3 regions of the Neobacillus oceani genome follow, and region 3 is predicted to be linked to each of the others. Evidence: a T-box and tRNA genes for the amino acid it is inferred to sense, from the RefSeq annotation. Region 3 holds a T-box; the other regions hold tRNA genes.
What was found. A T-box is a leader RNA that pairs with one kind of tRNA and senses whether it is charged. The one in region 3 lies ahead of argS (arginine--tRNA ligase), so its partner is inferred to be a tRNA-Arg.
Positions count from the first base shown of each region.

Region 1: it has a tRNA-Arg gene. The T-box ahead of argS (arginine--tRNA ligase) is inferred to sense a tRNA for this amino acid. The anticodon was not compared.
Region 2: it has a tRNA-Arg gene. The T-box ahead of argS (arginine--tRNA ligase) is inferred to sense a tRNA for this amino acid. The anticodon was not compared.

Region 1 is NZ_CP143543.1:2,391,147-2,395,349, forward strand. It holds gene V1499_RS11935 (YkoP family protein) at 1-435, shown strand, start outside; gene V1499_RS11940 (metallophosphoesterase) at 462-1,307, opposite strand; gene V1499_RS11945 (MGDG synthase family glycosyltransferase) at 1,418-2,554, shown strand; tRNA gene V1499_RS11950 (tRNA-Arg) at 2,635-2,708, opposite strand; gene V1499_RS11955 (hypothetical protein) at 3,491-3,631, opposite strand; gene V1499_RS11960 (YitT family protein) at 3,824-4,203, shown strand, end outside.
Region 2 is NZ_CP143543.1:4,066,403-4,070,605, forward strand. It holds gene V1499_RS20620 (sugar-binding transcriptional regulator) at 1-87, opposite strand, end outside; gene V1499_RS20625 (glutaredoxin family protein) at 242-502, opposite strand; gene rpoN (RNA polymerase factor sigma-54) at 518-1,825, opposite strand; tRNA gene V1499_RS20635 (tRNA-Arg) at 2,020-2,091, opposite strand; gene clpP (ATP-dependent Clp endopeptidase proteolytic subunit ClpP) at 2,307-2,912, shown strand; gene V1499_RS20645 (DUF3221 domain-containing protein) at 2,985-3,098, opposite strand; gene V1499_RS20650 (hypothetical protein) at 3,049-3,282, opposite strand; gene V1499_RS20655 (HPr family phosphocarrier protein) at 3,420-3,677, opposite strand; gene whiA (DNA-binding protein WhiA) at 3,777-4,203, opposite strand, start outside.
Region 3 is NZ_CP143543.1:3,893,208-3,897,410, reverse strand. It holds gene V1499_RS19765 (hypothetical protein) at 1-110, shown strand, start outside; gene argS (arginine--tRNA ligase) at 217-1,902, opposite strand; T-box leader at 1,945-2,165, opposite strand; gene V1499_RS19755 (MarR family winged helix-turn-helix transcriptional regulator) at 2,295-2,714, shown strand; gene V1499_RS19750 (DUF3147 family protein) at 2,698-3,039, shown strand; gene V1499_RS19745 (YdeI/OmpD-associated family protein) at 3,472-4,065, shown strand; gene V1499_RS19740 (VOC family protein) at 4,146-4,203, shown strand, end outside.

The DNA.
Region 1 (4,203 bases), 1.5 Mb from region 3:
CTTTTGCTTTCCGATGGAACCCGAATTGCAAAGGATGACGTCCTTGTAAAAATCCACCTTCATAACGTCAGGCTTCTAAGGGATATATACCCAATTAAGAGTGATGTGCGAAGGGCAAGGATTATTTATCAGCATGTACTGAGGTCATTACCGGGGATTGAAACTTTTATCCAAAGCCATAAACGCTCAGAAGAAATTAAAGGAATCATCGGGATTACAACTTTATGCAAGGGGGCGGAGCGGCTTGGATTTGAGGTTTTCTCCATTTCAAATCCTTTTTACAACTGGCTAAAATGGGTAACATTCCTGCCAATTCTCCTCCTCTCAGTAAATGGCAATTCACTGCAAAGGCTTGGGAAAAAAACGCTGCCCGGTTATTTGGTCATGTCAAAGGACAAGCTAAAATTGCTATACAGCTCCACCCACGAAAAATAAGCTGCCAACGAGGGGTTGGCAGCTTTTTAGACAGCGGGGTGTGAAGCACTTTTTGCCGATGCGAGAAACAATTGATGCAAGGTAATTTCGGGTCGGCTTCCTACACGAATATTAACTCCGGTTTGTCCAAGCCCTTCGTTAATATAGAACGGCTTTCCATCGTGCCAGTGAAGGCCTTTGATCATATTCATCCTGACAAGCCGTCCCATCTTCACAAGATGATAGGCTTTCGGATAACAAATTTGCCCGCCGTGGAAGTGGCCTGAAAGCAAATAATCAAAATGGTAATTCTTCATATGGAGAACAACATTCGGGTCGTGTGTCAGAACCACGTTCATCCCGTCCTTCAACCCCTTATAGGAAGGTTCTAGTCTGCTCCGGCCTGTACTGAAATCGTCAATGCCAATAATATTGACGAGTTGCCCATTTACGATAATGTGCCTGTTTTCATTATGCAGGAGTTTGCAACCTTCCTGTTTTAGCGTGTCTTTTAAAGACTGAAGGTTTTCCCCCTTCAGGACATAGTCGTGGTTTCCCAACACCGCGTACATTCCATATTTTGCTTCCAATTTCCGCAATGCTCTTAGGTACGGAACAAGCCTTGGAATGGAACGCTTCCGATCGAGGAAGTCACCTGTGATGGCGATGAGGTCGATTTTTTCCTTTTTAACTTTTTCAAACAGTTCCTCAGGAGAAATGGAGATATTCTCAAGATGCAAATCTGAAAGCTGCAGGATGTTCAGGACTGGAACAGCGCCTGAGCCCTGTCCAATAGCAATTTTCGTGAAAACAACGTCCTTTGTATTTCTATATGCACGCCGAATGGCCCAAATAAGGAAAAACAGGGCTGCGGCGAAAATGAATAATTTCATGGAAAGTCACCTCCGTATTCGATTATACAGGCTAACTGGCCATTTAAACCTAGGGAATTGATGGTATCCCTGTGTACGCCCGGCCAGGCCAAACAGATTGAGGGATATGAATGGAACACACAGCCAACAAAAAAATCCTGTTTCTTCCCTTTTTGCAAATCCCGTCCGGTCATTACCAGGCAGCGAGAGCAATCATCGACGGTATTGCCGAAAAGCAGCCGGATGTTGAATGCGAAGTCGTGGACATCCTCTCTTATACGTTCGGGAAACTGGAGAAGGCTGTCTCCCAAATTTACTTAGGCTGGATCCATGCGTTTCCGCGGTTATACAGCATCGTGTACCGGTTGAATGTAAATACCGGAACCTCAATTGAGAAACAATTCAAGATGTATGAATGGTTATTTTTAAAGACAATGAGAAAACTGCTGGAAGAGAAAACGCCCGATCTTATCGTTTGCACACATGGACTGCCTTCCTATTTGCTGAACATCCTAAAAGGCAGGGGAGAGGTGCAAATTCCTGTAGTCAACGTTTATACTGACTATTTCATCCATCAGGTGTGGGGGAAAAAGAAAATAGATTACCATTTTGTGCCGACAAGGGAAGCCGGTGATTTTTTAGTGTCTGGCGGAGTAAACGAAGCTGGCATCTATGTGACAGGGATTCCCATTCATCCATACATACGAAAAAAAAACCTTTCTCATAGAAATAAAAACTCTTCCGGGTTATCCGTTTTGGTCACAGGAGGGAGCCTTGGCATAGGGGCCATAGAAAAAATGTTTTCGGAAATTGATGATAGAGGGGAAGTCCATTATTCCATATTATGCGGTACGAATAAAGGCTTATATGAACGGCTCAACGCGCTGAGAAAAGGAAATGTCCGGCCATTTGAATACATCCGTTGCAGGAAAGAGATGGATAAGTTATACGAGTCTGCAGACGCTATTGTGACAAAACCAGGAGGAGTTACGCTAAGTGAATGTTTGTCTAAAAGACTGCCGATTTTTATTTTCCACGCATTGCCTGGCCAGGAGGAAATCAATTTGAAAACTCTCGAAAAGCTTGGCCTTGTTATGCGCCTGGATATCGAAAGCAAGGGTGGGCAGGGAATGGAAAGCCAAATCGCAGAATTCTTTCATGACAGCAATTCCGTTAAAAAGTATGAGGACAGGGTAAACAACTATCTCGAAACATTAACAAGCAAACGTCCAGAGGATATTGTCCTGGACATATTATTCAGTAACTAAACGGCAGTGTTGAAGTTGATGCAAAATCAGCAACACGGAATGGGAAAACAAAAACCCTTGAAGACTCAAGGGTTTTTAAGCGTCCCAGAAAGGATTCGAACCTCCGACCTACAGTTTAGGAAACTGTTGCTCTATCCTACTGAGCTACTGGGACATGATATAAAAAATATAAGGTTTTCGCTCTACATTTAGGCGGCCTCAATTTGTGCGTTTCGTTATGGCACAAAAATTATTATAGCGCCAAAAGCAAAAAAGGTCAAATGGATTTTAAACTTTTTTAAAAAAACCATAACCGAAATCGTCCTTCAAAAATAATAATTGGGTTTGCATGCGGATATGAAAGATACCTAGCATTGTATACCCTCTTCGAACCGATTTTAATGGTGATTTATATTTTACCCGGGATTCGTGACAACCAAAGGGCAAAATCCGGTTTCGTTGTCACAATAAGAACGGATTCGTGACAACCTAAAGGAAAAATGCGGTTTTGTTGTCACGATAAGCGAGGATTCGTGACAACTAAAGGGCAAAATCGGGTTTCCTTGTCACGTTAAGGACGGATTCGTGACAACCAAAGGGCAAAATTGGGTTTCCTTGTCACGATAAGGACGGATTCGTGACAACCAAGGGGCAAAATCGGGTTTCGTTGTCATGATAAGCACGGATTCGTGACAACCAAGGGGCAAAATCCGATTTCGTTGTCACAATAAGCACCGATTCGTGACAACCAAAGGCCAAAATCCGGTTTCGTTGTCATGATAAGCACGGATTCATGACAACCAAAGCGCAAAATCAGGTTTCATTGTCATAATAAACCATTCTTACAATCCAAGCCCAATAGCTCCACGCCCCAAGACATCGGTTTATGGCCTGGAATGAGATTAGAGAAGTAAAAAAGGGGGCTATCCTTCCATTTGGAAAGGCCCCCGCATTCAGTTAAAAATAATTTTTGTATACTTCCGTGTTCTGTCCGCATACGGCGCAGTGGTATTCAATCTCAAGCGAGTCCTCAATGGCAAGATGCTCCGTTTCCTGCTTGCAGTTTTCGCAGTACCTGATTTCTTTTAGGTTCTCCATGATCCTGCCTCCTTTAAAAAAGTCCTCAATACTGTTTTGACCTTTTTCTGCTTGGAATAAACCCTCTTGTAAAAAAATATCCCAATACGCTGGTATGCACCAAAAAAAATTTACCGAAAAAAGGGATTTATACGAGTTAGGCGGTCTTTGTTCCTGTATAATTAGATTATGTAGAAAAAAGGAGGTCCATGAATGACAGATTTAACACATGAAAAGGCCACACATAAACGGCTTACTAGAGTCCAGGTCACGGCAAGGACGATTGGGATCTTTATAGGGGCCGTATTGACTGCGGTCGGGCTGGAAATATTTCTTGTCCCGAATAACGTCATTGATGGAGGAATTGTCGGTGTCTCCATTATGCTTTCCCACGTTACTGGCATCAGCCTCGGTTTATTTATTTTCATCCTCAATATTCCATTCTTTTATTTAGGGTACAAACAAATTGGCAAAACCTTTGCCTTTTCTACGTTGTTCGGGATTACAGCCTTATCCATTTTCACTGCCCTCTTTCATCCGGTGCCAGCGTTTACGGATGATATCTTGTTAGCGACCGTTTTTGGGGGAATGGC
Region 2 (4,203 bases), 170 kb from region 3:
GATTGTACGCAGAATGGAATACCTTTCCTGCATAACGTCGAGAAGGTCCGGCAATAATCTTTTTTGGATATCTAATAACGAGTGCATGAGCTGCAACTCCTTCTTGCAAATTAGCGGAGCATAGCAGAATCTCTCCCAAGGTACTGGGACGTTTTTTGTCCCGCTATGACAAATTATGTCCCACTTGTCGCAAAAAAAATCACCCTGTTCGCACTTATTTTAACAGGAGTGATTTTCACATTCAACTAAAATGATTGGATTGGCTATTTTTTATGAACGAAACTAAATACTGCTTTTCAATGATTCCGTATCCAGCTTCAATTCCATCAACAAGGATGACCGGTATCATCAGCCCATATTCCTCGGTCAACTCGTCGCTAGACCCAATATCAATTTCCTCAAGCTCGAACGCGATGGACTCGCGGATTTCAAGCAAATCCTCCTTCGCCTTTTCGCAAAGCGGGCAGCGGCTCCTAGTATAGAAAGTAACTTTCGGTTTCAACTCAATCATCCTTTATTAAAATCGTTTCCGTTTTGAAGAAGAGGCGATTCCCAGTTGTTCCCGATACTTGGCCACGGTCCTTCTCGAAATGACAAGCCCCTCGTTCTTCTTTAGCATATTGGTGATCTCTTGGTCTGAAACTGGCTGCCTCTTGTCCTCATGCCCGATAATCGCAGCGATCAATTTTTTCACCTGGGCCGAGGATGCACTGCTGTCCGAGACAGTGCCGATTCCGGAAGAGAAAAACGACTTCAGTTCAAAGGTGCCAAATGGCGTCCCGAGGTATTTTTCACGGACAGCGCGGCTGACGGTCGATTCATGGATATCCAAGCAATCAGCAACTTCCTTCATCGTAAGCGGCATCAGCTGCCCCTTCGCTTCCGCAAAAAAGTACGGCTGCTTTTCAATTATTTTCCCAGCCACTTTTAAAATTGTATCGTTCCGCTGCCTGATACTTTTTGCAAGCCATTGGTAATCCTGGTATTTTTCCTGCAGAAATTTGATTGCCTGCTCATCGCCGCTTGACGTTAGTGAATGGAACATATCGTCGTTAAAGCCGATTGCCGGGAGATTTCCTTCAACAAGATGGACGCGCCATTGCCCATTCACGCAATCCGCCACCACGTCTGGAACAAGATAAGCAGCTCTTTCCTGATAAAAATCAGCCCCGGGCCTTGGGTTTAATTTTTGCATAAGGTCATATATTCCCTGTATTTCCTTGAGGCTTACCTTTAATTCCTTCGCAAGCTTCTTCCACTTTTTTTCCGCAAATTCGGAAAAGAATCCTTTTACGATCACATGGGCCAAAGGAGATCCTTCACCATTTCTATCAAGTTGAAGGAGGAGGCATTCCTGCAGGTTTCTCGCGCCTATTCCTGGCGGGTCCAGCTGCTGAATTTCCCACAGGCACTCTTCCACCTTTGCTGGGCTTGCATTCGAAATGACAGCGATTTCATTTATATCTCCACGGAAATAACCATTTTCATCTATATTCAATATAACCTGGCGTATAAGTTTTTGTTCGTCTTTTTGAAAGCGCCCGGGCTTCAGCTGGGAAAGAAGATGTTCCTCAAGCGTCGTCCCCGTCTCCGATGCAATTCCATTTATATCGTTTTGTTTTTCTCTGTAGGTTGTTTTCCTTGGACGGTCTTTCGACTGCCCGGAAGGCATGACTTCAAGCAGGGGATTTTCAAGCGCCCTTGCTTCCAGAAAGCTCGCCAGCTCCTGGGCACTATATTGGAGCAGGGCAATTGCCTGGGACAATTCCTGCGTCATTGACAATCTTGTCTGCTGCTGTTGCAAAAGTCCAATCCTCATGTTCATCTGCTTACCCCCCGCCTTCTATTTTACATGAAAATCGGTGGTTTGGGTTATAGCCAAAAAAACTTGGCAAGGTTTTTGGGAAAAGAATTGTCTTCCCTTTCCGGGGCCAGTGGCGCGCAACGCGATACCGAGGTTAATAGTACAAAAAAAATCAACGGCCCCGAGTCAGGAACCGTTGATTTTTTAAAAAGTAGCGCCCTCGTCAGGACTCGAACCCGAATTTCAAGAACCGGAATCTTGCGTGCTATCCGTTGCACCACGAGGGCATATTTTTGCATCACAATTTCATATTATAGTGGAAACCAATCATCTTTGCAAGCACAGATTATGTTTAAAATGGGGAACGTTGGGTAAGATGGCTAACATGGAAAAAGTTCGAACAAAACCTTATCTATTGAGCGATTCGTTTGACCTTTATTGACCATCATTGTATGATACTTACATAAGGAAATCTTAAAATGTTTCTTAAGGAGGCAGTCTTATGAATTTGATCCCTACAGTCATTGAACAAACAAATCGGGGCGAGCGAGCATATGATATATATTCACGCCTGTTAAAAGACCGGATTATTATGCTTGGGAGCGGAATTGACGACCATGTTGCCAACTCGATCGTCGCCCAGCTCCTGTTCCTTGAGGCGGAAAACCCTGAAAAGGACATCTCCATCTACATCAACTCCCCAGGCGGCAGCATCACGGCGGGGATGGCCATTTATGATACGATGCAGTTCATAAAGCCGGATGTCCAAACCATCTGCATCGGCATGGCGGCATCCATGGGTGCGTTCCTTCTTGCAGCCGGAACAAAAGGCAAGCGTTACGCCCTTCCGAATGCTGAAGTAATGATCCACCAGCCGTTAGGAGGCGCGCAAGGCCAGGCAACCGAAATCGAAATCGCCGCCAAGCGGATTCTGTTCCTTCGTGAGAAGCTGAACACCATCCTTTCCGAGCGTACTGGCCAGCCGCTTGAAGTAATCGCAAGGGATACAGACCGCGACAACTTCATGACTGCAGAGCGCGCTAAAGAATACGGCCTCGTCGACCATATCATCACTCGTAATATTGTTGAAGAGAAAAAAGATAAATAATACTCGTTGTGATTGCAGCCCGTTTCCGATTGGAGGCGGGCTGTTGTGGTGGTGATGGGATACAACAGACTGCTACTTTACGATTTCGATATTTAGCGCCCTTGCCTGTGAGGGAAGCGATGTATCTATTCCTCCGTCAACCCAGACGACCACTTCCTCCCTTACTGTAGCGATCAATTTTCCCATGGATAGGCAGCGTAACCCATACGAGACCTACTTCTCCATCCTCAATCAAAATTCGGTTTTCATCACTATCTACTTCTTGAATTACTCCTTTTAAATCGGACTGGCCTTTAACTGCTTCTTTACTGTCTTTACAGCCTGCTAAAATCATAAATAAAACTATAATCGAAACCATCCAAATCCTCAAGGCGGGTTCTCCCTTCTCCGCATTTAAGAATTAGACGTCCTTAGTCACCCTTCGATTACACTCTGGGCGTCACCAACACATATCCGTAAAAAAAAAACGGACCCGTTCACTCCAGAACGAATCCGCTTTCAAAAAATTCAATCTTCTTTCGAAACATACTGTGCGAGTGCTTCGACGGCGGCGTTATCATCGGGGCCATCGGCCGCAATGGTGATAACCGCTCCCGAGCTGACAGCCAGGCTCATTAGGCCCATAATACTCTTTGCATTCACTTTCTTGCCGTCCTTCAGTAAAAAGACATCCGCTGAAAAACGGTTAGCCTCCTGTACGAACTGGGCAGCCGGCCGCGCCTGGAGGCCGGTTTTCAATTTTACTTCCACTTCTTTTTCTACCATCACATTCTTCCTCCTCTATATCTCTTTTACGGCAGCTGCCTGTTGCTGTTTCTTTCCCATTGAAGATCCTATGCGACACATCTTCCACATCGGTGGCTGTTATTTCGGCGCCTGTTCAGCTGCCCTTAGTTTCTCCGCGATTTCATCGATTTTTCGAAGGCGGTGGTTGATGCCCGATTTGCTGATGGTCCCTCCGGAAACCATTTCACCCAGCTCCTTTAGCGTCACGTCCTGGTAGGCCACTCTCAATTCCGCTATTTCCCGAAGCCTTCCTGGCAAAACTTCAAGGCCTACTGTCCGGTCGATGTAACGGATATTTTCTACCTGCCTGAGCGATGCACCAATTGTTTTGTTCAAATTGGCCGTCTCGCAGTTCACAAGCCGGTTTACAGAGTTTCTCATATCCCTGACAATCCTGACGTCCTCAAAGCGGAGGAGGGCATTGTGGGCTCCGATAATATTCAGGAATTCGGTGATTTTTTCGGCTTCCTTTAAATAGGTGATAAAGCCTTTTTTCCGTTCAAGC
Region 3 (4,203 bases):
CGAAACATAGGTTAGAGGAAATCGTTGAAGGGGAGGACCTTTCTACACTTCTTAAAGAATTAAACTCTACCGTTGGAAGTTCTTCATCAACTTGTATAGAAGGCGGCTGACAAATGCCAACCAACGAGGGGTAGTTTACTCCTTCAATACAATGACTCTTACCTTCATAAAAAAAGGAAATGCCCTGTATCAATCTAAGCATTTCCTTTTTCTAACCTACATCTCCTCCGGTGCCTGAATCCCCAGCAGCCGCAGTCCTTCCTTCAGGACAATTGTAACGGAATAAACAAGCGATAGGCGCGCCTGCTTCTGGCTGCTTTCCTCGAGGAAACGGACCGATGCGTAATATTTATTGAATGCCCGCGAAAGTTCGATAACGTATTTGGCGATTTGAGAAGGATCGTATTCAGCGAATGCGCGTTTTACCGCTTCCGGGAAGGCCATCAAAGTGGTAACGACCGGCCATGCTTCGGGGTCCCCAATCTGAATATCCCCGCTGCTCTCGGCAAACTTCCCTTTTCGTAAAAGCGAGGAAGCGCGGGCATGGGTGTATTGGACATACGGCCCGGTTTCGCCTTCGAAGCGCAGCATGTCTTCCAATGAGAATTCAATGTCGTTCATCCGGAAATTTTTCAGGTCGTGGAAAATCACAGCCCCGGTGCCAACCTGGCGGGCAACTTCTTCCTTCGCGGGGAGATTCGGATTTTTCTTCAGGATGTCCTCAAGTGCCAATGAAATGGCTTCATGCAATACCTCCTCAAGCAAAACGACCTTCCCTTTCCGGGTCGACATTTTCTTACCATCCTTCAGCATCATTCCAAACGGAATGTGCACCAATCCGCCTGCCCATGTAAAGCCCATCTTTTCCAGAACGGAAAACAATTGTTTGAAATGGAGTGACTGCTCATTCCCGACCACGTACAGCGATTGAACGGATCCGTACGTTTCGTGGCGGTAAATGGCAGCAGCCAAATCACGTGTTGCGTAAAGGGTCGTGCCGTCCTTCTTTTTTATTAGGCAGGGAGGAAGGTCCTCGAGCTGAACGACCTGGGCGCCATCCGATTTGATGAGAAGCTTCTTTTCTTTAAGCAGCTCGACAACGCGGTCCATTTTATCATTGTAAAAAGCTTCGCCATTCGTCGAATCAAACCTAATTCCAAGCAAATCATAAATCTTGGAGAACTCCTTGAGCGATTCTTCCCGGAACCATTTCCATAGCGAAAGGGCTTCGCCGTCCCCGTCCTCAAGCTTTTTAAACCATTGGCGCCCCATATCCTCAAGCTCCGGATTAGCTTCGGCCTCCTCATGGAATTGGACATACAGCTTCAATAATTCCTTAATTGGCTGCTGTTTCACTTTTTCCTCATTACCCCACAGCTTATAGGCGACAATGAGCTTGCCGAATTGGGTACCCCAGTCGCCGAGATGGTTGATCCGGACCGCCCGATAGCCGCATTTTTCCGAAATGAGCGCAAGGGCGTTCCCAATCACCGTCGAGCGTAGGTGGCCCATCGAAAAAGGCTTCGCGATATTCGGCGAGGACAAGTCGATTGTTATCGCCTGGCCGTTGCCCAAATTTGCATCCCCGTATGTTTCTTTTTCAGTAAGGACCTGCTGAATCACGCTTGCTGAAACGGTTGCCTTCTCAAGAAATGCGTTCAAATATCCGCCTGCAGCTTCAATCTTTTCAAAAAATGGCGAGCCAATTTTTCCAGCCAAATCTGCAGCAATGCCTTGCGGCGATTTTCGTAAAATCTTTGCCAGTTCGTAGCAAGGGAACGCCAAATCACCCATATGCTCGAACTTCGGCTTCTCAATCATCAAACTGATTTTCTGCTTATCCAAATGTCCGTCCAGCGCTTCAAAAAGAACGTCCGCAAAACTGTCCTTAAAATTCTTCATCCCGATCCCCTCCCGGAAAAATAAAAAACTCCCGCCTCTACTAAAAGAGACGGGAGTTGGAATCAAACCCGTGGTACCACTCTGCTTGTTTTTTCAATGAAAAAACCACTCGACTTTGTAACGGGGCCATCCCCGACCATCCCTACTGGTTTTCAGGAAAGCATCTCCGAAGTGCGCTTCATTATCCGCCTCATGCCAGGCTCCCACCATCCCTGGCTCGCTTCTTTCGGCAAAACAACTACTCTCTTCATCATCAATTTTATATTTTGTTATCAATAGTATAGCCATTAATTTGAAAAATGCAACAAATTTCCTTTTATTTGATTCTTTGTTTTATATATCGTATAATAAGATATATTCTATAAATACGATATATTAAGGTGAATACGGATATGGAAATCAAAAAGATAAATGAACTATGGACGGATATATACTATCTGTTGCGCTATAACCACCAGGAAAAACTTACCCACCAAAATATCAGGATTCTGCAAGTAATTCAAAAAGAGAATGATGTGGGGATTAAAGAGATCGCAACTGCCATACAAGTGTCCCACAACACGGCTTCTGAACATATTAAACGCTTGATAGAAAAAAAGTATGTATATAAAACCAGAAGCACAGACGATGAACGAAAGGTGATTTTAAGGCTTACTGATTTGGGAATGGCGGTACTACATCGGCACTCCAGCCTTGACGAAGAAAAACTTAAACATATTCTATTTGAAAATATGAGTAGGGAGGAAAGACAACTCATCCTTGAGGCATTTTCATTATTAAAGGAGAGATCAGCGGATGTTTACAATCGTTAAGATTTTTGTTTCAGCTATTATTATTGCCGTTATTACTGAAATATCAAGAAGATATCCGGTTCAAGGCGGAATCATTGCCGCATTACCTATTGTGAGTGTATTGAGTATTTTATGGCTATACATACAAGGCGAACATATGGAGAAACTAAGCAAATTTGCTTTAGGAGTAGTGTGGGGTATTCCAGCGACAGTTGTCATGTTGGTCATTATAGGAGTAGCTTTAAAGAACTCGATCCATTTATTCGTTTCACTAGGACTAGGAATGGGGGGTTGGCTGATTTTTCTTTTGGCTCAGGATTTTGTGGTAAAACACTTCGTTAGCTAAGGTAATTTGGTTGATTTCGGCTGAATCGCATAAAAAGATAAAGGTGATACAATTAATTATTTTTCATATGTATGAATAAAACTTAGATTTTATAGAAGGGAAATCACCATTATGATGCGAATCAAATTTTTTCTCAAGCAATTCTTAAAAGAGCCGTTCTGGTTTAAGCTGTTGATCATTACATCTTTAGTAGGTTCCATCCTTTTTAGTAGTTCATATTTTTCAGGGAATGAATATTTCCAAAGCCTATCCAAACTATCGGCGGCTACTTTTTTCACTGCCTATGGTTTAAAGTTCCGGTATAACCGAATAGTTTTCAGCATCTTTACTGTTACAGCCGCTCTATGTATCTATCTCTCCATCAATGCGTTTTTCTAGAGAGCATAATGGCTATACTGCAAAGATAGTAAAGTAAAAAGAGGAGGTCCCTGGATGGCAAATGGGAAATTGAATCTTAAGGTTGATGAATTTTTACGCAAAGCAAATAAGTGGGAGGAAGAATATGAGAAGTTAAGAGGAATCGCACTGGACTGCGAGCTTGACGAAGATTTTAAGTGGATGCATCCTTGTTACACATTTGAGGGGAAAAACATCGTCTTAATTCATGGATTTAAAGAATATTGCGCGCTTCTTTTTCCGAAAGGTGCCTTGTTAAAGGATCCGCACGGGATATTAATTCAGCAAACGGAAAATGTCCAGGCGGCACGCCAAATTCGTTTCACGAACGTCGAGGAAATAAATGAACTGGAACCAATCCTGAAAGACTATATTATCGAAGCGATTGAGGTGGAAAAAGCCGGGTTGGAAGTGGAGTTTAAAAAGACAGAGGAATACAGCATCCCTGATGAGCTCCAACATAAATTCGATGAAATGCCTTCCTTGAAAACCGCTTTCGAAGCATTGACTCCGGGAAGGCAAAGGGCATACATTCTTTATTTTTCACAGGCAAAACAATCCAAAACGCGTATGTCACGTGTGGAAAAATACGTACAGCAAATTCTGGACGGAAAGGGTTTAAATGATTAGTTCCTGAAGGAATTGCCTGGAAAGTGTTGAATGTATACATAGCAGTTCGTAAAAATTCCTATAGGGGAGCTGAAAAGTAAATGATTAGTAAACTCGGCCAGGTAATGCTGTATGTGAGCAACCAGGATGACGCAGTGG